3 regions of the Paenarthrobacter nitroguajacolicus genome follow, and region 1 is predicted to be linked to each of the others. Evidence: riboswitches for the same ligand, from Rfam matches in the RefSeq annotation. Region 1 holds a riboswitch; each other region holds the start of a gene.
What was found. A riboswitch is a leader RNA that binds a small molecule or an ion and turns the genes downstream of it on or off. The one in region 1 is predicted to bind cyclic di-AMP.
Positions count from the first base shown of each region.

Region 2: another riboswitch for cyclic di-AMP. It lies ahead of KCX59_RS05700 (C40 family peptidase); the one in region 1 lies ahead of KCX59_RS04190 (hypothetical protein).
Region 3: another riboswitch for cyclic di-AMP. It lies ahead of KCX59_RS20680 (hypothetical protein); the one in region 1 lies ahead of KCX59_RS04190 (hypothetical protein).

Region 1 covers NZ_CP073234.1:826,697-833,769, forward strand. The annotation lists gene KCX59_RS04160 (glycosyltransferase family 4 protein) at 1-179, shown strand, start outside; gene KCX59_RS04165 (nucleoside deaminase) at 237-749, opposite strand; gene upp (uracil phosphoribosyltransferase) at 772-1,407, shown strand; gene KCX59_RS04175 (VOC family protein) at 1,453-1,830, shown strand; gene KCX59_RS04180 (HAD-IA family hydrolase) at 1,876-2,574, shown strand; gene KCX59_RS04185 (pyridoxal phosphate-dependent decarboxylase family protein) at 2,626-4,017, shown strand; gene KCX59_RS04190 (hypothetical protein) at 4,131-4,985, opposite strand; cyclic di-AMP (ydaO/yuaA leader) riboswitch at 4,989-5,150, opposite strand; gene KCX59_RS04195 (sensor histidine kinase) at 5,284-6,783, opposite strand; gene KCX59_RS04200 (response regulator transcription factor) at 6,805-7,073, opposite strand, start outside.
Region 2 covers NZ_CP073234.1:1,123,602-1,130,674, forward strand. The annotation lists cyclic di-AMP (ydaO/yuaA leader) riboswitch at 206-420, shown strand; gene KCX59_RS05695 (M23 family metallopeptidase) at 425-1,261, shown strand; cyclic di-AMP (ydaO/yuaA leader) riboswitch at 1,407-1,569, shown strand; gene KCX59_RS05700 (C40 family peptidase) at 1,574-2,314, shown strand; gene KCX59_RS05705 (NlpC/P60 family protein) at 2,412-3,209, shown strand; gene KCX59_RS05710 (HNH endonuclease) at 3,598-4,098, shown strand; gene KCX59_RS05715 (NTP transferase domain-containing protein) at 4,142-5,047, shown strand; gene KCX59_RS05720 (molybdopterin molybdotransferase MoeA) at 5,044-6,402, shown strand; gene KCX59_RS05725 (FdhF/YdeP family oxidoreductase) at 6,454-7,073, shown strand, end outside.
Region 3 covers NZ_CP073234.1:4,389,377-4,396,449, reverse strand. The annotation lists gene ald (alanine dehydrogenase) at 1-931, opposite strand, end outside; gene KCX59_RS20685 (PucR family transcriptional regulator) at 1,141-2,355, shown strand; gene KCX59_RS20680 (hypothetical protein) at 2,483-3,967, opposite strand; cyclic di-AMP (ydaO/yuaA leader) riboswitch at 3,970-4,116, opposite strand; gene KCX59_RS20675 (ATP-dependent DNA ligase) at 4,368-5,438, shown strand; gene KCX59_RS20670 (DUF6480 family protein) at 5,500-5,763, opposite strand; gene KCX59_RS20665 (alpha/beta fold hydrolase) at 5,915-6,673, opposite strand; gene KCX59_RS20660 (maleylpyruvate isomerase family mycothiol-dependent enzyme) at 6,733-7,073, opposite strand, start outside.

The DNA of each region.
Region 1 (7,073 bases):
GCGCGGCCCTGGATCTCAGTGACCCAGGCACCCTCGCCAGCACCCTCCGGACCTGGCTCTCCGATCACGCACTCCAAGAACGATGGCGCAGCAGAGCCCTCACGGCCCGGGAGCATCTCCACGGCTGGGACACCACTGCCGCCACCGTCCTTGAGACTCTTGAACGCCCACCGAGGTGACAGTAAAAGCCCATCCCGGGCACCCGGATCGGCATTAAGTGCCAACTCGCGGGGGAGTCAGGGCACGCGGTGCGTTGCGAAGAAGCCCCTCAGCAGCGCTGCGCACTCCTCCTCGCGGACGCCCGCGTAGACCTCCACCCAGTGATTGAGGCGGCGCTCGCGGAGGATATCGAACACAGAACCCACCGCTCCGGCCTTCTCGTCCCACGCGCCAAACACGACGCGGGGAATACGGGCCAGGACAATCGCCCCGGCACACATGGCACACGGCTCAAGGGTGACCACCAAAGTGCAATCCTCCAAGCGCCAGCCATCTCCATCGGAACCCGCATCGTGAGCGCGCTGACGCAGCGAAGCAGCAGCCTGACGAATGGCCACCACCTCCGCGTGGGCCGTCGGGTCTCCGAGCGCTTCCCGTTCGTTGCGTCCGGAACCCAGCACCCCGCCGTCGGGCCCCAACACCACGGCACCGATCGGTACGTCGTCCGTTTTCAGCGCCAACCGGGCCTCGTCCAGGGCAAGGCCCATCCAGGCCATGTGTTCTGCGTGATACGGCTCGGTGGCGCTCATGTCTCAATGATAGTTTTGGGGGATGCGCACACTCGTCGTGGACCACCCGCTGGTCGCTCACAAGCTCACCGTTCTGCGGGATAAGAACACCCCTTCACCGGTCTTCCGGCAACTCACTGAAGAACTCGTCACCCTCCTGGCCTATGAAGCCACCCGCGAGGTCAAGACGCAGCCAGTCGAGATCGAGACCCCCGTGACAAAAACCGTGGGCACGGCTTTCACCAAGCCCACGCCGCTGGTGGTCCCCATCCTGCGCGCCGGCCTCGGCATGCTGGAGGGCATGACCAAGCTGGTCCCCACCGCCGAGGTGGGTTTCCTGGGCATGGCCCGTGATGAAGAAACCTTGGACATCATCACCTACGCTGAGCGGCTCCCCGAGGACCTCACCGGCCGGCAGATCTTCGTCCTGGACCCCATGCTCGCCACCGGCGGCACCCTGCGTGAGGCTATCAAGTTCCTCTTCAAGCGCGGCGCCTCGGACGTTACCTGCATCTGCCTGCTTGCTGCTCCGGAGGGGCTGTCCAAGCTGGAAGAAGAGCTCTCCGACGCCAACGTGAAAATCGTCCTGGCCTCGATTGACGAGAAGCTCAACGAAAAGTCGTACATCGTGCCGGGCCTCGGCGACGCCGGCGACCGCCTCTACGGCGTCGCAGTTTAGGGAGCCCCCTACCGGTTTCCCACGCGCCCCGTTAGCCTGTGGCGCATGGACTGGAAACTTGAACTGGTGTTTGTCCCTGTGTCCGACGTCGACCGCGCGAAGGATTTCTACGTCAACAAGGTTGGTTTCAACGCCGATTTCGATGAGCGTCCCATGGACGGCATCCGTTTCGTGCAGCTGACACCGCCGGGTTCGGCGTGTTCCATCGCCATCGGGGAGGGCCTCAGCGATGCCCCTCCCGGGACAGCGCCAAGCCTCCAAGTGGTGGTGGCGGACATCAACAAGGCGCATGAGCAGCTCAAGGCCAACGGCGTGGACGTCAGCGATATCGACGTCCAGGATTGGGGCCACTTCGTTTACTTCGCAGACCCCGACGGCAACAAATGGGCGGTGCAATACATCCCGCAGCGGCCGAACGGCTAAGTCACACTTCGCCGCCATACGCCGGATGTGCGGCAGGATGGACCCATGAGCCATCCTGCCGAACCCGCCTCCCAGCAATCAGTGTTGACCGTCCGCGCGGTCCTTTTCGACATGGACGGCACGCTGGTGGACTCAACGGCGATCGTTGAGCAAGTGTGGCTCGAGTTCGCCGAGCGCTACGGCTTGGATTACAACGAGATCCTGCGCACCTCGCACGGCGTCCAGGCCGGTGATACTGTTCGCCGGTATGCGCCCGCTGGCGCTGATTTCGAGGCATTGACGGCCGAGCTCGGCGAGATGGAACGCTCCCGTACCGATGGCGTCATTGCGCTTCCCGGAGCAGAAGCCCTGCTGGCGCGGCTGCCCGATGACGCCATCGCGTTGGTTACCTCCGCAGACCGGACCCTTGCCGATATCCGCATGCAGGCGGCCGGGCTCGCCATACCGTCCACAACGGTCACAGCGGAATCCGTCACGCGCGGCAAGCCGCATCCGGAAGGCTATCTCAAGGCGGCGGCGCTCCTGGGAGCCGACCCGGCCGACGTCGTGGTTTTCGAAGACGCGCCTGCCGGCATCGCCGCCGCGCGCGCCGCGGGGATGCGGACCGTTGTGGTGGGCAAGGCCGCTGCCAGGCACAATGCGGAGCTGGAGCCGGGCATGTGGCGGATCCCGGACTACTCGGCGGTCACCGTCACCGCAGTGAAGGACGACGACGGCGGCCACCTCCTGACGCTGACCCTTTAGCCCTTTCTGCGCGGTCTGTTCCAAGCGGTGAACCGGGCGTAGGCTGTGCGCATGTCTGCGATGCCGGAGGCGTACGGTGCTGCATTGGAGCGGGCCATGGTCCACGCCGGTGAGTGGCTTGCGTCGGTTCCCACCCGTTCTGTCCGCCCTTCATCCGACGCCGACCAGGTGGCCAAGAGCATCCTGCCGCGTCTCCCCGACGGAGCAACCGATGCCGCGGAGGTAGTGGACGAGCTGGCCGCGCTGGCTGAGCCCGGCTTGATGGCGATCCAGTCCGGACGGTTTTTTGGGTGGGTCATGGGCGGAACTTTGCCCGCCGCCATGGCCGCTGATTGGCTCGTCTCTGCCTGGGACCAAAACACCGGGCTCCGGTTCGCCACTCCCGCCGCCGCTGCCATCGAGGAATCGGCCGCCGCCTGGCTTTTGGACCTCCTGCACCTGCCCGCGACTGCCGACGTCGGATTCACCACGGGTGCCACAACCGCTAACTTCGTGGGGTTGGCAGCGGGCCGCCAATACCTGATGGACGAGGCCGGATGGGACCTCGAAGCGCTCGGTCTCAGCGGCGCACCGCGCATCACAACCTTTGCCGGCCGGGAACGGCATGCCGCAGTGGATCTGGCATTGCGATACCTCGGTTTGGGCGCCTGTGTTCCGGTAGACGCCGACGACGAGGGCCGGATCTTCCCCGACGCCCTTGCTGATGCCATGGATCAGCAACCGGGGCCATCGTTGGTCTGCCTGCAAGCCGGCAACCTCCACTCCGGGGCATTTGATCCCATGGAGGAAGCCATAGCTGTGGCACACGATCGCGGCGCGTGGGTGCACGTTGATGGTGCCTTTGGTTTGTGGGCCGCTGTGAGCCCGAGGCTGCGAGGCCGACTGGCGGGTGTGGAAGACGCAGATTCGTGGGCAACGGATGCCCATAAGACCCTGAATGTCCCTTACGACTGTGGCTTGGCAATAGTGGCACGCCCGGAAGCCCTGAGGCGTGCCTTCAGCGTTCACACGAGTTACCTCATTGCCACTGATGCCGGGCCTGGGGATCCTTTCGAGAAAGTTCCGGAGATGTCCCGCCGCGCCCGGGGCATCCCGGTCTGGGCTGCACTCAGGCAGCTGGGCCGGGACGGCGTGATTTCCATGGTTGAGCGCCTGGCAGCAAATGCCCGTGCTTTGGCTGAAGGACTGTCCTCGATCCCTGGCGTGGAGGTGCTCAACGACGTCGTGTTCACGCAGGTCTCGGTGTGTTTCGGAAGCGATGACCGTACGCACCGGATCACCCAGCGGCTCATGGCCGAAGGCGCGGTCTGGATGTCCGGTTCGTCGTGGCGTGGCCGCGAGATCTTACGGATTTCGGTGAGCAATTGGACTACGGACGCCGGGGATGTCGCCGCGTCCGTCGCAGCCGTGCGGGGAGCGGTGAAGGCCGAACCGGAGGCATAGCGTTCTACGGCCACGCACCTGTGAAACGGCAAAGCCGCGCCCGTTCCCGCCATCCGCTCCAGTGGGTACTGGTGCGAACGGCGGCAACGGGCGCGGCAATCAAGCAGTCTGGCTTAGTACCAGTTGTTGGCCAAGTGGAAGCCCAGAGCGGCGGACGGGGATCCGTAGCGCTCCTTGATGTAGTTCAGGCCCCACTTGATTTGGGTCTGGTAGTTGGTTTCCCAGTCAGGACCAACGGTAGCCATCTTGGAAGCAGGCAGGGACTGGACGATGCCGTAGGCGCCGCTGGAAGCGTTCATCGCCGTGGTCTTCCAGTTCGATTCCTTCTCCCACAGCGTGTTCAGGGCAGTCATTTCGCCCGGGCCCCAGCCGTAGTTGCCAAGCATGCTCAGTGCGTACGCCTTGGCAGCAGCGGGGTCGTCCACGGCCTTGGGGGCGGCAGCAGCAGCTGCGGCTTCCGCGGCGGCGGCGGCAGCAGCGGCGTCGGCGGCTTGCTTGGCAGCAGCGTCAGCAGCAGCCTTCTCAGCGGCGGCTTGGGCGGCAGCTTGGTCTGCGGCAGCCTTTTCGGCGGCGGCCTGCGCGGCTGCGGCCTGGTCAGCGGCAGCCTTCTCGGCGGCAGCCTTGTCAGCAGCTGCCTTTTCCGCGGCGGCCCTGTCGGCTGCGCCCTTTTCGGCGGCAGCATCCAGGGAAGCGGAGATCTCGGCCGACTTGTTCGTGTTGACCTGCGCACTGGACTGGGTTCCGGCTACGCGGCTGGCCTCGGGGAGGGTCAGTGCGGCGTTTGCGGCGGTTCCGAGCGATGCAACGCCCAGTGCAGCTGCCACGACACCGGCTACGACGGACATGCGGTGGCCGGACTTACCCTGGCGGGCTGCGTTCTTGAGGACAGACTGCGACTTGGTGTGCGGTGCGTTGTGTTCGTCGCGGCGACGCGCGGAAGGGCGCGTCTGATCGTTAAATTCAGACATGTGATTACCTCTCAGCGCCTGCGGAGTTAGCTGTCGGGTTCGGATGAGGTCATCCGGCCGCGCATCATGCTGCGGCTTCACCCCAAGGGCCGGCCAAAAAGGCCTGGGCCCGGAGACTCTGGGTCCCCCGTCTCTGCCTCGGAGAAAGAACGGACTCCGGGAAGTGGCAGAGCTCGGCGCATCCCGGATGTGGGCCTGCTAGGGACGACCCACCCTTTCGACGGTACAGGAGGATTCCACAGAAGTCACATTTAGGTAACAGAGATCACGACGCCGGTGAGTCGCCTTGCCCGATTCGTTATAGGCCTTCGGTGTTCACGGTAGGGAGTCGGAGGGTGAATTCCGTGCGACCCGGCCGCGAGGTCACTTCCACGCTACCGCCATGCGCTGAAACGATGGCCTCCACAATGGACAAGCCGAGTCCGGAGGTGCCCTCAGAGCCCGATCTTGCGGCATCAGCGCGGGCAAACCGGGAGAAGATCCTGCCTTGGAAGTCTTTCGGAATTCCGGGGCCGTTATCCGTCACTGTCACCACGGCACTGCCATCGGCGGAGAGCATGACGCCTGTGACCACGGTAGTACCTGGATCCGTGTGTTTGCGGGCATTGGACAACAAATTGCCCAGCACCTGATGAAGTTGGGTGGCATCGCCGCGCACAGTGATGGGCTCATCAGGGAGCTGGAGCTGCCAGATGTGATCCGACGCCATGACTTTCTCGTCACTGACCGTTTCGATCACGAGCTGTGTCAGGTCCACGTCCTCAACTTTGACAGGCTGTCCCTCGTCCAACCGCGCCAGTAGAAGAAGGTCCTCCACCAAGGTGGTCATGCGTTCGGACTGGCTTTGGACACGCGCCAGCGACTTCCGGCCATCCTCGGTGAAGTTCTCCGTCATCCTTAGTAGCTCGGTGTAGCCCCGGATGGCGGTCAGGGGAGTCCGCAGTTCGTGCGAGGCATCGGCCACGAACTGGCGCACCTTGGTTTCGCTTTCCTGCCGTGCTTCCAGCGCGCTCGAAACGTTGTTCAGCATCTGGTTCAAGGCATAGCCGACGCTGCCCACTTCCGTTCCGGGGTGGGATGCCGACGGCGGTACGCGCACCGCAAGTGCCACCTCGCCGGCGTCGAGAGGCAGGCGCGAAACCTTCGTGGCCACCTCGGAGAGCTGCTCAAGAGGACGCATGGTCCGGCGGATGATGACCGTTCCCACGAGCCCGATCACCACCAGCCCAGCCAGCGAGACCAGCACCATGGTCCACACCAGCGAGGCTTCTGCGCTCTGCTTGTCCTCCAGCGGCAGGCCCGTCACAATCACGTCGCCATAAGTGGTTTCGACTGCCACAAGCCGGTAATCGCCGTTGGACAGCGATCGGTCCACGGGTTGGTTGTCCGTGGGAAGCGACACCAGGACCTGCTCATCGTCTGCTGAGAGCGAGACGCGGTGACCTTGGGCGTCGATCAAACCCGAGCTTCGCACGGTGGAGCCGTCGATCCTCGCGTTGAGCGTGCCTGCCGCCTGCCCGCGCGCCTCCAAAGGATCCGGCCTGCCGGGGGATGACGGAAAGTTCGACGGCGGCCTGCCGAAGTCATTCGCGCGGCTGGACGCCTGCTCCAACTGCCTGTCGAGCTGCCTGTTGAAGACCATGTCCATGGACGCGTAGCTGACCACCCCCACAGCAGCGCAAATGGCGATCAATAGTGCCATGGCCACCAGGACCAAGCGTGTACGCAGGTGCCAGGTGGAGGGATTGAGCCAACTGAGCTGAGTCTGTCCGGCCGACACTCCGGACTTCCTGGCCATTCGCGAGAGGGTGCCCAAGGGCTAGTCCGCAGGCTTGATGACGTAGCCGGCACCCCGGATGGTATGGATCATCGGGGGATGGTCGGCTTCGATCTTCTTGCGCAGATAAGAGATGTAGAGCTCCACGATGTTGGCCTGGCCGCCGAAGTCGTAATCCCACACACGGTCCAGGATCTGGGCTTTGCTGACAACTCGTTTGGGGTTCTCCATGAGGTAGCGCAGTAGCTCGAACTGGGTGGCGGTGAGCGGAATATCCTGGCCGGCGCGGGTTACTTCCCGGGTATCTACGT
Region 2 (7,073 bases), 300 kb from region 1:
ACCGGGCCAGCACAGTGTCAAACCTCACTTTTGTGCGTTCGGCGCGCGTGTGACCTGCGGTTTTTCGAAATTGATGATAAGGGCCTCCTTCGCTTGCCCCGCTCCTGTTGATAACGAATTTATTACCAAGAGCCTTAATCCCCTATAGTTATCTACTAGCGCTGATACCAAAGCGTTACCTGATCCGGAGCCGAGCTCTGCCAGCGGATCAGGTGTGCCACCCACCACTGGCAGAGGCGGGGGAACCACAAGCGGCTGTCTAAAGAAGCAGCCTTGGGGTGAAGTCCGCAGCAGAAGTGCCCACGTATGCAAGTCCCTCTTGGGATACCTGTGTGCCGTGAGCGCCTCGTGCGGACCGGGTCTTTGTACTCTCTGACCCGAATCCGACAGCTAACTTCGCAGGCTTTTGAGAGAGGAACAGAGTTTGACATCGCAGAACGTCAGGGGTCGCCGCCGCGCGTCCGGCCCCGCTGCTGAGCTGCGGCCAGCCACCGTCGTAACGGAGATCCGGCCTCGCGACACCGAGCGTCAGGTGCGCCGCCGTAAGAGCCCGCTGCGCCAGGTTGCCGACTTCGCCGCTGCCAGCGGCGTCGGGCAGAAGGCCGGTGTTGCGCTTGCCGCCACCGGACTTGCCCTGACTGTCGGTCTGCCGGCCACGAGTCCCGTCATGGCCACTTCGGAATCAGGCCAGACTGAGTCTGCCCTCGCCGTCGCCGCCCCCACTGGCAGCCAGCCCGAGGTTTCCGCCGCCGCGTCAGCCAAGATCGACTTCAGCCGCGCCGCCGTCGCCACTTCTGCCGACCCCGATGGGAAGCTGAAGCAGCTGCTCAGCGCCCAGTCGACTGAGAGCATCCAGCGGGCCTCGTCCGTTGGCAGCATGGCCAGCCCCCTGGACACGCTCACCACGGCATCCCCTTTTGGTTACCGCATCAGCCCCCTCACGGGTGGCGCAGGTGACTTCCACCGTGGCCAGGACTTCGTTGCCCAGTGCGGCACGGCTGTGCACGCAGCGGCCACCGGCAAGGTTACGTTCGCCGGATGGCACGAGTACGGCGGAGGCAACCGCGTGGTCGTTGACCACGGCAATGGCCTCGAGACCACGTACAACCACCTGTCGTCCTTCACCGTCCAGGTAGGCCAGACCGTAAACCGCGGCGACACCGTCGCCCTGAGCGGCACCACGGGCGCTTCCACCGGCTGCCACCTCCACTTCGAGGTCCAGGTCAACGGTGAAGTTGTAGACCCCATGGGCTGGCTCTAAGCCAGTTGATGGTTGCCTCTCGCATTAGCGGGACGCCCCGTGACCTGAATGTGACATTCGCTTTCAAGTGTTGTAGCGTACAGAGCGCATCGGCTTTTTAGGGGGCCGGTGCACTTGAGTGGATTGCCTAGCTCTGCCACCTCTCAAGGTCCGTTCGCATAAATCGTCTGGCAGGGGCGGGGGAACCACTTCTGGCCTTCGAAAGAAGGCCTTGGGGTTAAGTCGCAAAAGCTTCCTTGGAAGCAGCGCGGCCGGATGACTCCCATCCGAATCCGACAGCTCACCTCGCAGGCATTGGGAGAGGCTACCTACGTGTCATCACGCACTACCCCTGCGCGCCATCGCGCCCAAACGGTTCGCACGAACCCGTTGAACACTCTTTCCAAGGCTGTTTCCTCCAACGCAGGAACCGTGGGCCGTCAGGCCGCCGTCCTTGCAGCAGCCTCAGGCCTCGTCCTCACCGTCGGCTTGCCGGCACAAGCAACAGACACCGACGTTTCCAAGTCGGAGGCCTCCAGCACCCAACAGCTGGTTGCTACCGCGGTGATTACCGCAGAACCGACAGCCACCGTTTCCTTCGAGAGCCCCACCGTGGCCACCCTGGAAGCCCCCAAGGTACAGCGCGCAGCGCAGGTTGCCGAGCGCGCAGCGGCCACCAGCGAAGAAACAGCGGAAGCAGTTACAGCAAAGTCTTCCGAGGCCAAGGATTCGGCCTCCAGTGCAGCTGCCTCCGGTCTCGCCGCCATTGCCTACACCGGCATCGGCTCTCCCTACGTTTGGGGCGGAACCACACCCAACGGTTGGGATTGCTCCGGCTTCACCCAGTGGGTCTACGCACAGGCCGGAATCAGCATCCCCCGCGTCAACGCCTGGACGGCCATGACGCCCACCAGCACTCCTGCTCCCGGCGACCTCGTCATGCAGAACGGCGGAGCCCACGTAGGCATCTACGTCGGCAACGGCATGATGATCAGCGCTTTGAACCCCGGCCAGGGAACGCTGCTGCACTCCGTAGCGTCCACCGGCACCTCCTCGTTCTACACCCTCCGCTAGAAAAATCCGGTTCGGGGTCGGCCGGCATTCCCCACATGCTGGCCAACCCACTACCCGCGTGCACCCCAACTGCATGCGGATACGAAAAGAGAAAATCATGACCAGTGCAAACAAGGTTGCACGGCACCGCGCTGAGGCCCCCAAGACCAGCTCGCTTGCCGTCATCGCCAAGGCCGTCAGCAACAACGCCGGTGGCGTTGGCCGCCAGGCAGCAGTTATTGCCGCAGCTTCAGGCCTGGTCCTGACCAGTGGCATCGCAGCCAACGCTGCCGATACCAACGTGGATCGCGAATCGACGTCCACGTCCACTCTTGACGTGCAGTCGGTAGTCCAGGCCACCATCGCCGCGGACTCCACTGTGGCCATCTCCTACGAGCGCCCCGTGGTCACAACGGTGGAAGCCCCGGCTCCCGTGGTGGTCGAGGAAGCTCCGGCCAAGGTTGAAGCCAAGGTCGAAAACAACGAGGCAACCGCGGTTACCGCCAACGCAGCTCCGGCAGTCAACGCAACCGTTGCCGTCAGCAACGCGACCCCCGCTCCGGCAGCTCCCGCCGCATCCAGCGGCCTCGGTGCCGCTATCGCTGCTGCAGCTTACGCCCAGCTCGGCGTCACCCAGGACTGCACCATGCTTGTGACCAACTCCTTGGCCGCCGTGGGTATCAACTTCCACGACTGGCCCGCTGGCTACCTCTCCCTTGGCCGCACCGTGAGTGCAGCTGAAGCCCAGCCTGGCGACCTCGCCTACTACGCCAACGGCGGTTTGGCCGGACAGGCCCACATCGCTGTCTACGTCGGCAACGGCCAAGCAGTTCACGGTGGATGGAACGGATCCACCACGGCACTGTTCAGCGCCAACGTGGGCTCCGGCCCGGTCTTCATCCGCGTCAACGGCTGATCCACATCGCGTAAGAACACCCCGCTGGCTTTGGCCGGCGGGGTGTTCTGCTTTAACCCTTGCCGGCTCGTGGGATGCCCGTAGTAGTGGGCGTGCGGCCACCACCCACTTCGGTTCTGAAAGCCACCCGACCTGCCGCAAATCACGTGTGTCGGGGCGGTTCTGCCCCTCAAAGTAGGTGGTGGCGGCACACAAAGGGACCCTTTGATTTCCGCCACATCCCTTAACCGCGCATGAACTCTTGCCGACACTGCACGCGAAACGACGGAAAAATTCGTTGATACGGCATATAAGTGCTTACCCTTATGTTGTCGATCCACAGCCCGTACATGCAGAGGGCAGCCGGCCCTCGTGCCCCTGACGGGTGCGGCCGTGAAGAGGTACGTGCATGCGCACACTCGTTCTGAATGCTGGATATGAACCGCTGGCGGTAATAACATTCCGCCGGGCGCTGGTCCTTGTGCTGACTGGGAAAGCTAGCGTGGTGGCCGAAGGCGACGAGCCTGTCGTCGGGCCACAGGAGATACTCGGAAGACCTTCCGTGATCCTCCTCAACCGCTACATCCGTCCCCGGTACAACAGGATTACCGCCGTGAGTCGCCGCGGGGTACTTCGCCGCGACGGCCATCGCTGCGCCTACTGCGGGAAAACAGCCCACACCATAGACCACGTCCACCCCAAATCCAGGGGCGGCGCGGATTCCTGGGAAAACCTGGTTGCGGCGTGCTTGAAATGCAACAACGCCAAGAGCGACCACACGCTGGCAGAGATGGGTTGGAATCTCCGTTTCAAGCCCGGCGTGCCCCAGGGAACCATGTGGCAGATCAAAGAACTCGAGAAACCTGCGCCGGACTGGGACCCGTTCCTGTTGCCGGAATCCGCTGCCTGATCGATTTCTGCTGGTCTCCAGCCGTCCCGGGTAATCTGGGCGGATGGAGTTCAATGCCGTGATTTTGGCGGGTGGCCGGGCCACCCGCCTCGGGGGCGTGCCCAAGCCATCGTTGAAGTACGACGGCGGCACCCTCCTTTCCCATGCCCTGCAGGCGGCCCGGGGTGCTTCGGCTGTGGTGGTGGTGGGACCGGACGTTCCAGGCGGGTCGGAAAGCACGCAACTACCGGTCGGCGTTCTGCGGGCACGGGAAGAACCGGTCTTCGCCGGTCCCGCTGCGGCAATCGCGGCCGGCCTGGCTGCGTTGAAGAACAGTCCGAGCACCCCGTGGACCCTGGTGCTGGCATGCGATATGCCGCACGCTTCCCGCGGTGTAGACCTTCTTTGGGCCGCCCTCGCATCCAGTCCAAACGTGGAAGGAGTCATGGCTGTCTCTCCTGATGGACGGAAACAGCCGCTTCTGGGCGCCTACAGTACAGCTGCGTTGGAAAGGGAAGTGGCCGTAGCTTCCGACGGCTCGGGGTTAACGAACTCTTCAGTGTTCCGCCTGCTTGCTAGGCTGAACCTGCTGGACGTTGACGTCCCCGCGGGGTCCACGGATGACGTGGATACGTGGGAGGACGCCGCGGCTTTGGGCATTAACTACGAGTTGGAGGCGGACGTGAAGAGCCAGGAAGAGACGCTCGAGGAATGGTGCCGCACACTGCTGCAGGCTTTCGAGCTTGAGGGCGTGGAAGTGGACGTTAACGAGGTACTCGCGGTCGCTGGGGTGGCAGCACATTCAGTGGTGCGCCCCGCCGCGCCCCTTACTACGTTCATTGCCGGATACGCGGCAGGCATGGCCCGCGGGATCGGCCAGGCCAGCGATGATGCGTCCATGAACGCTGCCCTGGAACTGGCCCGCAAAGTAGCCAAGGAGTACTCGGAGTCCGGGACTGACCCGGAATGACGGCGGCCCCCAACGAGGGCCATCACGCGGCACACACGTGGCAGGAGGCCCGGCAGCGCGCGTTCGATGTTGCTGCCCCTATCCCGCCGGGGCCCGTGCCGCTGAGCTCCGCACTCGGCCGCACCCTGGCGTCCGATGCCCTGGCCCTGCAGGACATGCCCCACTATGCTTCGTCGGCCATGGACGGGTGGGCCGTCAACGGCAGCGGTCCATGGATCCTGACCGAGCCCGGGCAGCGGCTGGCACCGCACCAAGCGAGTCCCATTGTCACCGGCGGTCTGATACCGCCCGGTGCCAAGGCTGTTCTGCGCAGCGAGAGCGGCGTTATCACCACGGACGACGACGGCCTGCCGGTTCTTGCGCTGGGCGGCACCGCCAAACCGGGCGAGCCCCGCAACGGCCAACACATCCGTAAAGCTGCAGAAGAGGCCGCTGAGGGTGACGTCCTGTTGAAAGCCGGCACAGTATTGAATCCGGCGCATATTGCCTTGGCAGCGCTGGCGGGTTTGGACCACTTGGAAGTCCTCGGAAAACCGTTGGTCCGGTTCCTCCTGACGGGTTCGGAAGTCGTGGCCCGGGGTGTTCCCATGCCCGGGCAGGTCAGGGATACCTTCGGCCCGCAGCTGGGTGCCGTCGTCGGGCTCTTGGGCGGTATAGCAGGGGAGCAGCTCAAGGTGGGCGACAGCTACGAGGAGTGGATTGCCGCACTTCGGGACACAGAGCCCTCAGCAGATGAACTGACACCGGACGAACCGTACGTTGAAGCGGAGGCCCCTGCCGACGTCGTTGTTACTACGGGCGGAACGGGACGCTCGGGAACGGACCACCTCCGCAAAGCCGTGGCTGAGCTGGGTGGCAGTTTGCTGATCGATGGCATTGCGATGCGGCCGGGTCATCCTGCCGTGTTGGCAGAGCTGCCCGATGGCCGGTTCGTGTTGGGGCTGCCGGGGAATCCGCTCGCCGCGATGATGGCCTTGTTTACCGTGGGCGGCCCGCTTCTGGCTGCTTTGGGCCACGGTCGCTTGGAAGAAGTGGGCGAGGTTCCCTGTGGCACGACTATCGACGCCGACCCCGGCCGGACCCGCTTGATGCCGTTCAAGCTCGTGTACGGGCTGGCGTCGCCGGCGCAGCATGCAGGTCCCGGAATGATGCGTGGCTTGGCAGGCGCACACGGTGTGATGGTGGTGCCGCCCCACGGTGTTCAGCTGGGCGAGATGGTGCCGGCGTTCGCATTGCCTTGGGGCAAACCGCTGCCCGTGCCGAAGGCGCCGGAGGACAAGGCCCGAAAAGCCGCGCCCCGGCAACAGAGGAAGGCTCCTTCCGGCCCGGTTGACTGGAGCGCGTTGGACGCTTGAGGGGCGCCTTGAGCGGATTCTGGACTGAGGACAAAGTGCAATGATGGACTCATGAACAGGCATGCTCCAGAACAGGACATCAACGAAGATGACCTGCAAATCCACCCGCCCAAACAAGCCGCGGCAGGCCTTAAAGCTGTCGCGGTTGCCCTCGAACGAGGTTACGCCCAAGCCGGAGTGACCCGCACGGTCCGTTCCATGCTCAGGGTCAACCAGCATGATGGTTTTGACTGCCCTGGGTGTGCATGGCCGGAATCGATCACCGGCAGGCGCAGCCCCGCAGAGTTTTGCGAGAACGGCGCCAAGGCCATCGCCGAGGAGAGCACCACCCGGACAGTCGGTGCCGAATTCTGGGCGAAGCATTCCCTTGCGGACCTCGAGGACAAGACGGAGTACTGGCTGGGAAGCCAAGGAAGACTTTCCGAGCCGGTTGTCATCAAACCAGGCGACACCCACTATTCTCCGATCAGTTGGACTGACGCCTTCGCTTTGATCGGCGAACACATCAATGCCACCACACCTGATAAGTGTGTGTTCTACACCTCCGGCCGGACGGCCAACGAGACGGCCTTCATGTACCAGTTGTTTGCGCGGAGCCTCGGCACCAACAACCTTCCAGATTGCTCCAACATGTGCCACGAGTCCTCCGGCAGCGCCCTCAACCCGACCAT
Region 3 (7,073 bases), 1.1 Mb from region 1:
CGTATGTGGAGGTGTTCGGAACAGCGCCAGGCATGTTGGCAACGCAGTAGAAGATCGAGTTGTGGACCTTGTACGTCGGTTCCTGGTGGGTGGTGGGGTGCGTGTCCTCGAAGCAGCCGCCCTGGTCAACAGCGATGTCCACCAGAACCGAGCCGGGCTTCATGCGGGCAACCAGTTCGTTGGTGACCAGCTTGGGAGCCTTGGCGCCCGGGATCAGGACGGAGCCGATCACCAGATCTGCGTCGATAACTGACTTCTCGATCTCGTAGGCGTTGGAGGCAACGGTCTTCAGGCGGCCCTGGTAGAGGGCGTCCAGTTCGCGCAGCCGGTTGATGTTGATGTCCATGATGGTGACATCAGCACCGAGGCCCAGCGCCATGGCGGCAGCGTTGGTTCCCGCAACGCCTGCGCCAAGGACAACAACCTTTGCCGGGCGCACGCCCGGTACCCCGCCGAGGAGGACGCCCTTGCCGCCGGCCGGAGCCATCAGCGAGGAAGCGCCAACCACGACGGACAGGCGGCCTGCGACCTCGGACATTGGGGCGAGCAGCGGAAGGTTGCGGCCTTCCTGAACGGTTTCGTAAGCGATGGCCGTGACGCCGGAGTTGATGAGCTCGGCGGTGAGCTCGGGCTCTGCGGCGAGGTGGAGGTAGGTGAAGAGGATGAGGCCCTTGCGGAAGCGGTGGTACTCGGCCGCGATGGGTTCCTTGACCTTCATGACCATGTCCGCGCGGGCCCAGACGTCATCTGCTTCGTTGACGATTTCGGCGCCGGCGATCGAGTATTCCTCGTCGGTGATGCCCGAGCCGAGGCCTGCGCCGCGTTCAACCAGAACGGTGTGTCCGTGGGTGCGGAACTCGTGGACACCGGCTGCCGTGATGGCTACGCGGAACTCGTTGTTCTTGATTTCTTTGGGGACACCGATGATCATGTGTGGGCTCCATCGTTAGCGGCCTCTTCGGCCGAAAAATGTGTTGCGGGCTGTGATTCCAGAATAGATCCGGCTGTGAGGCAGGCGACATGGACCCGGGGCCGCCCTCATGCGGAAAGTCCGGAAATCCAGGGATCTTTTGCCAGCCAGCTCGACATTTGTCGAGCACTGGAGCGTCAAGTGTCGCCTGCTGTTGGTACGCTTTACAGATGCTGCAGGACGTGGAACAGATCGTTGAACGCGTTGCCTTGAAGCTGGGCCGCGGACTGTCCCTGGAAGATCTCGACGGCGTTCTTCTCGCCTATAGCTCCAACCAGTCCCACGCCGACCGCGTTCGCGTGAACTTCCTCCTCAGCAAGCGGGTCCCCGGCGACGTCAGCGCCTGGCAACTCGCTCATGGCATCGCCACGGCGGTGCGACCCGTCGTCGTTCCTGCCAACGACGAACTCGGCATGCTGGGCCGCGTCTGCGTGCCACTTTTGGTCCGCGGTTTCCGTGTGGGGTACTTGTGGGTGCAGCTGGACCTTGAAGAGCAGAGTGCGACGGCGATACTCGCCGAACTGCCCGGCGTGCGGGACGAGCTGGACCTGTTGGCGGGCTTGCTCCTTGATTCCAATACGGCCGAATCGGAGTTCCGGCGAAGGCGTGAACAGGAGTTTCTGTCAGCCTGCGGGGGCGAATCGAACGCTGTGGCCGCCGTCGCGGGTTGGAAGGAAATCCAGGGGCGCGGTCCGTGGCAGTTGGTCACCATACTCGACCCGGATGGTGCGAGGTCCGACGTCGATCCTATTGCCGCTACCCTGACGCATCGATCAGCGGCGCTGCAGTCCACTATCGGCGTCAACGCCGCCTTGTTCAGCGCCGGAACGGAGACGCATTCGGTGGTCCTGTTCCGCGAGTCGGGCGGCCGGGCAGACCATGCCCAGGTGCTGGTGCATTATCAACTGGAGCTTGCGAAGCGCGCTGGCCGCAAGGTGGACAGGGTGATCCTGGGCATCAGTGAACCCTTCCAAGTCATCCGGCAGCTATCGGACGCTTACCGTCAATCGAAGGTTGCTGCGCAGGCGGCCGCCGTGGACCTCCCGCTAGGTGAGCTCGTGGACAGCCGGACCGTTGGTGTCTATCAACTTTTCGATCGTCTGGTGGCACCCGGAGGCTGGGATGACACAGGATCGGTGCATTTTCAGGCCCTTGAGGACCAGGACAAAAACGGCGAACTCCTGCCTGTCCTGGAACTGCTCTATGACAATGACGGCTCGGTGCAGGACGTCGCCGCCAAACTTCACCTCCACCGGAGCAGCATCTACAACCGGCTCGGCCGGATCCGCCAACTCATCGGTGCTGATCCGTTGAGTGGCGCGATCCGGCTCGAGTTACATGCGGCCTTGAAGGCGCGGCGCTGGGCCGGGCGGCCGCGGATCTGAGCCTACGAGCGCCGCAAACGCTGGCAGCTCCAACGTCCCATCCGGCGACGGAAAGCGGCAGTCCTGCTGCTGCTGCAGTACCGGCTATGCCACCCCGCGTGAGTGGAGGTACGGGGCAGGCGGGTGCTCAACCGAGGACCTTCTGGGCTGCGTCCAGGATGTCTTGAAGCGCAGATTCGCTGGGCTGGGGAGCCGAGGCGGCCTGCGGCTTGCTCGGCCGGGGCTTGGACGTCGGGGTTGCAGTTTCCGTTGGTGTGGGCGTCGGCGTCGGCGTTGGTGTGACCGTCGGGGTCGGTGAGGTTGTGGGCGTCGGAGTCGTGGGCGGTGTGGTGACCGTGTCCGACGGCACCTCGCTCGGCGCGGGAGCTGGCTGGGTGGGGGCTGGGCTTGTCACCCCAGGGACGGCCGGGACTGAGGAGGGGACAGCCGATGGAACCCAAACCGGGTTGGCAAGGGACACCTTCGGGGTCGGAGCCGGCGACGACGACCCGGCCGTGGGTGCCTCGGCTAATGTCGCGGGCTGGCCGGCTTCCGAGGACGCTGTGGCAAGTGACGAGGCTGATGGCGACGACGCTGATGGTGCGGAAGCCGTGGAATACGAGGCACTGGGTGCAGGGGCTGCGGAGCCCGAATTCCTGTCGGCACCGCTGGCTTCATGCGCAGGAGTTTCCTGACCGAAGAACGGAAGCTCAAGGGCTTGCCCGAGCGTCCCGGCCGTCAGTACTAGTCCAAGCGCGCCCGCAACCACGGCCATGCGCTGGCTCATGTGCTTCACCGACGCTGCTTTCCGAAGGGCGGCGTGGGGTTCGCGGCCGAAGGAAGAGGTGGACCCCACGCTGGACCTGGCCCCGGAGGGTGCCGCAGCGGGTGCGGCAGCCTGCCGGCGAACATCCTTGCGGCTTGCCAGTGCTGCCGACGCCGTTGCCGCGGCAGCAAGCTGCGCCTGAGACTTACCCCGAGGTGACTCGGTTTGCAGGGACTCGGTGCGGGGCGAGTCGTTGCTCGGTGACTCGGCGGCTTCGGGGGTGCTCGTGGATGCTTCGCGGGAAGGCACTACCGGAATGGCCGTCGTGGCAGGTTCCGGCGTTGAAGCCTGCACCACTGGAATTGCTGCGGTTGCGGGCTCCTGGGCGCTCAGCTCCTGAGGATCCGGCTCCACACCAGCAGGAGGCGCAATGGCAGGGGGCGCACTTGCCGGGGCCACAATGGGGATCGCCGCGGTAGGGGGTCCCGGTGTGGTCGACCTCCGAGCCGCTGGCTGAACAGTAGGTATCGCGGCAGTCATGGGTTCCGCCTGCTCGGACGGTTCGGGCGACGGCTGTGGGGCCGAGGCCTCAGGCGCAATCACGGCAAGGGCTGCACGCTCCCGCTCGGCTGCACGAATTTCCGCACGAGTGGCAGGCGCCGCCGTGGTGGGCATGGCCGCGGTGGCGGGTTCCGGCGTCGTGCCTGTGATAACCGTGCCTGTAACAGCAGCTTCAGTGTTAGTCGCGCCAGTGTCATCTGGGTTTCCGGTGGGGAATCCGCTGGCTTGGGCCCGACGGCGTCCGGTTGGCTTGGTGCGCTCGCCTTCAGTGTGGGCGCGGCGCGGCTGATCCATGGTTGGGGACATGGTGGTTGCCTCTCAACGCCTTCGAGGTTAGCTGTCGGGTTCGGACGAGGCCGTCCGGCCGCCTAAGCGGCTTCACCCCGAGGACTTGGATACCAAGCCCGGGAACTGTGGGTCCCCCGCCTCTGCCGCGGGTCTGGCGGATCCCGGATTGCGGCAGAGCTCGGCGTCAATCCGGAAGCGGCCCAGCGGACATACGGGTCGCTCTACGACGGTACATGAGCCGGAAAGTAAAGTCACATTAATGTAACGGGCGGTAGGGCCTGCCCAACCGAGGGGTTTCTATGACTTAGGCTTCGGTGCCGGTGAGGGAGTCGGCAACTCATGCTGGATCCTCTGGATCGAGCGAGATATCCATGGCCTAACACTAGCTTCGCGGTGCACCGGCAGGTAGACATTGTCTATGGACCTGCCTGTGATGCCACCCGTCTCGCCCATGCTCGCCAAATCCGTTCCGACCATCCCGGATGTTGGGCACTACGAACCCAAGTGGGACGGATTCCGGACCATCGTCTTCAAGGATGGCGACGAGATCATCCTGGGCAGCCGCAACGAGAAGCCAATGACCCGCTACTTCCCCGAAGTGGTGGAGGCTCTCAGGAAGAACCTGCCGGACAAATGCGTGATCGACGGCGAGATCGTGCTGATCGAGGGCAAGAGGCTCGAATTCGAGGTACTCCAGCAAAGGATCCATCCCGCCGACAGCCGCGTGAGGATGCTCGCCGAGAAGACTCCGGCTTCCATGATTGCGTTCGACATCCTGGCGCTGGGCGACGAGAACCTCATGGACAAGCCGTTCTCCGAGCGCCGCGCCATCTTGGAGCGTGCGCTCGCCAAGGCCGAGCCGCCTGTCTATGTGACCCCCGCAGTGACGGATCTCGAGCGGGCGCAGGAATGGTTCGTGCAATTGGAAGGCGCGGGACTGGACGGGGTGCTGTCCAAGCCGTTGACCGGGGCCTATCAACCCAACAAGCGCGTGATGTTCAAAACCAAACACGAGCGCACGGCGGATTGTGTGGTGGCCGGATTCCGCTGGCACAAGACCGCGAAGGTTGTTGGCTCGATGCTGCTCGGCCTTCACGATGACACTGGCCGCCTGCATCACGTGGGAGTGGTGGCATCGTTCCCCATGGCCCGGAGGGAGGCCCTGGTGGCCGAGCTTGAGCCGTATCAAGTCGAACTCAGCGAGCATCCCTGGGGTGAGTGGGCCAACCAGGACGAAGCTGCCGGGGGTTCACGCATGCCCGGCGCGCAAAGCCGGTGGAGCGGGGGCAAGGATTTCTCGTTCGTGCCCCTGCGCCCCGAACTCGTGATCGAAGTGAAGTACGACTACATGGAAGGCGATAGGTTCCGGCACACCACGCAGTTCCGTAGGTGGCGGCCGGACAGGACCCCCGAGAGCTGCACGTACTCGCAACTGGAGGAGCCCGCTGAATACGATCTCGGGGAGATCCTGCAGCTGCCGAACAGCTAGGACGTTGCCAACCCGCTGCTATGTCGCTGGGTACCAACGGAGCCGCGGGTTGGCGACTGTGTTACTCCTCGTGGCCTTGATCGCTGCTCATGCTGCCCTCGGCCGGCGGGGTTTCTCCGGGAGGGACTCCGCCGCCCGGCTCCAGGCCAGTGACGTTGCCGTCGAGGGGATCGGGGTTGGCGGATGCGGCGGGGTCCTCGTCCTCATCCTGGCGCATGTCGGGATCCTCGTGGATGCTGTCGGCATCGGACGTAGTGTCGTACGGTCCCGTAGCGCCGGTGGCGCCGAAGCCCTGGGTTTCCTCATTCGAGTCTTTGTCGGTCACGATCAGCCCTTTCGTAAGCAAACTTACTAATGTGCATGCTCCGCCAGCCTAACCGGGACCGGCTAACCCAACAAGATGAGCCAACAAACCGAGCCCGCAACCCAACCCAACAAGGGACCCCAACTCAGGGGCCGGCGTCGTGCCTCAGTGCTCAACGGTGGGCCGTCGTGGCGGTGACAAAGCTCCGGATGGCATCCGCCACAGCCTTGGGGCGCATGTGCTGCGCCACGTGCCCGACCCCCGGAATCTCCACCAAACGCCCCTGCGCGACTGCCCTTGATAGCCGCAGCGCCCAGTCCGGTCCTGCCACATGGTCGCGGCTGCCCCGCAGAATCAGCACTGGCACGTGGACGCCGGCGAGCCGTTTCTCCGTGGGGTAGCTCATCATGACCGGCAATTCGGTGAGGTACCAGCGCGGGCCGCAACGGATGTAGTCGGAGATGACTATCAAGTTGGACGTGGGGCTTTCGCGGAGTACTCCGTCGAGGGACAGGGCAAGCGACTGCCGCCACACATTCTTGTGCCGTGAATCGACCACCGGCCCCATCAGCACCAACTGCCGGACCTGCTCCGGGGCATGCAAGGCCGCTTCTATGGCGAATTGGGCGCCCATCGAGTGGCCCACCAGCACATAGGAATCGATGCCGCAGCTTTTGAGTGCCTCGGCAATGAAAGCGCCGTAATCCTCCACGGACAGCTGGCGGCCGGGCTTGGGTGTGCCGCCAAAACCGGGCAGGTCCAACGAATAGGTAGGCGCGTTCGAGGCCAGGACTCCATGCAAGCGCGCCAGGTACCGATGCGACACGCCAATGCCGTGAATCAAGATGTATGCCGGCTCATTCCGGGGCTCTGCGCCCTGTTCCGGCAGAGGCGTGCCCTCGGTCCAGAGAATCCGTCCGGTCAGGCCCATCACGTCGACGTCGGCGGACAGGAGTGTTGCCGCTTTGGAGCGCGCCTTGCCCAGCGCGTTCACTGGTTCTCCAAGCGCTGCAGGAACACGGGAGCCCCTGGCCCGCTCACTTCGTGGGCTCCGATGGGCCGACCGGAGACGGCTAACAGCAGGGCCAGGGCGGAGCCTTCAACAACCGGACCGTTGCCATGGCGGAATGACGTGTCAGTTGCTACCAAGCGCCAGCCCTCAGCGATTTCCTTACCGCCACCCATTTTGGTGGCGGTCTTCACTTGGTAGCTAAGGGCGGTGGCCACGTGCTCGGCGGGGTAGTCGCGGTGGATCCCCAAAGGGCGCCGGATATCCTCTCCGTGGACGAACGCCTCAACCAGCCGGGTAGCCAAGCTTGCCGGCGGGCCCG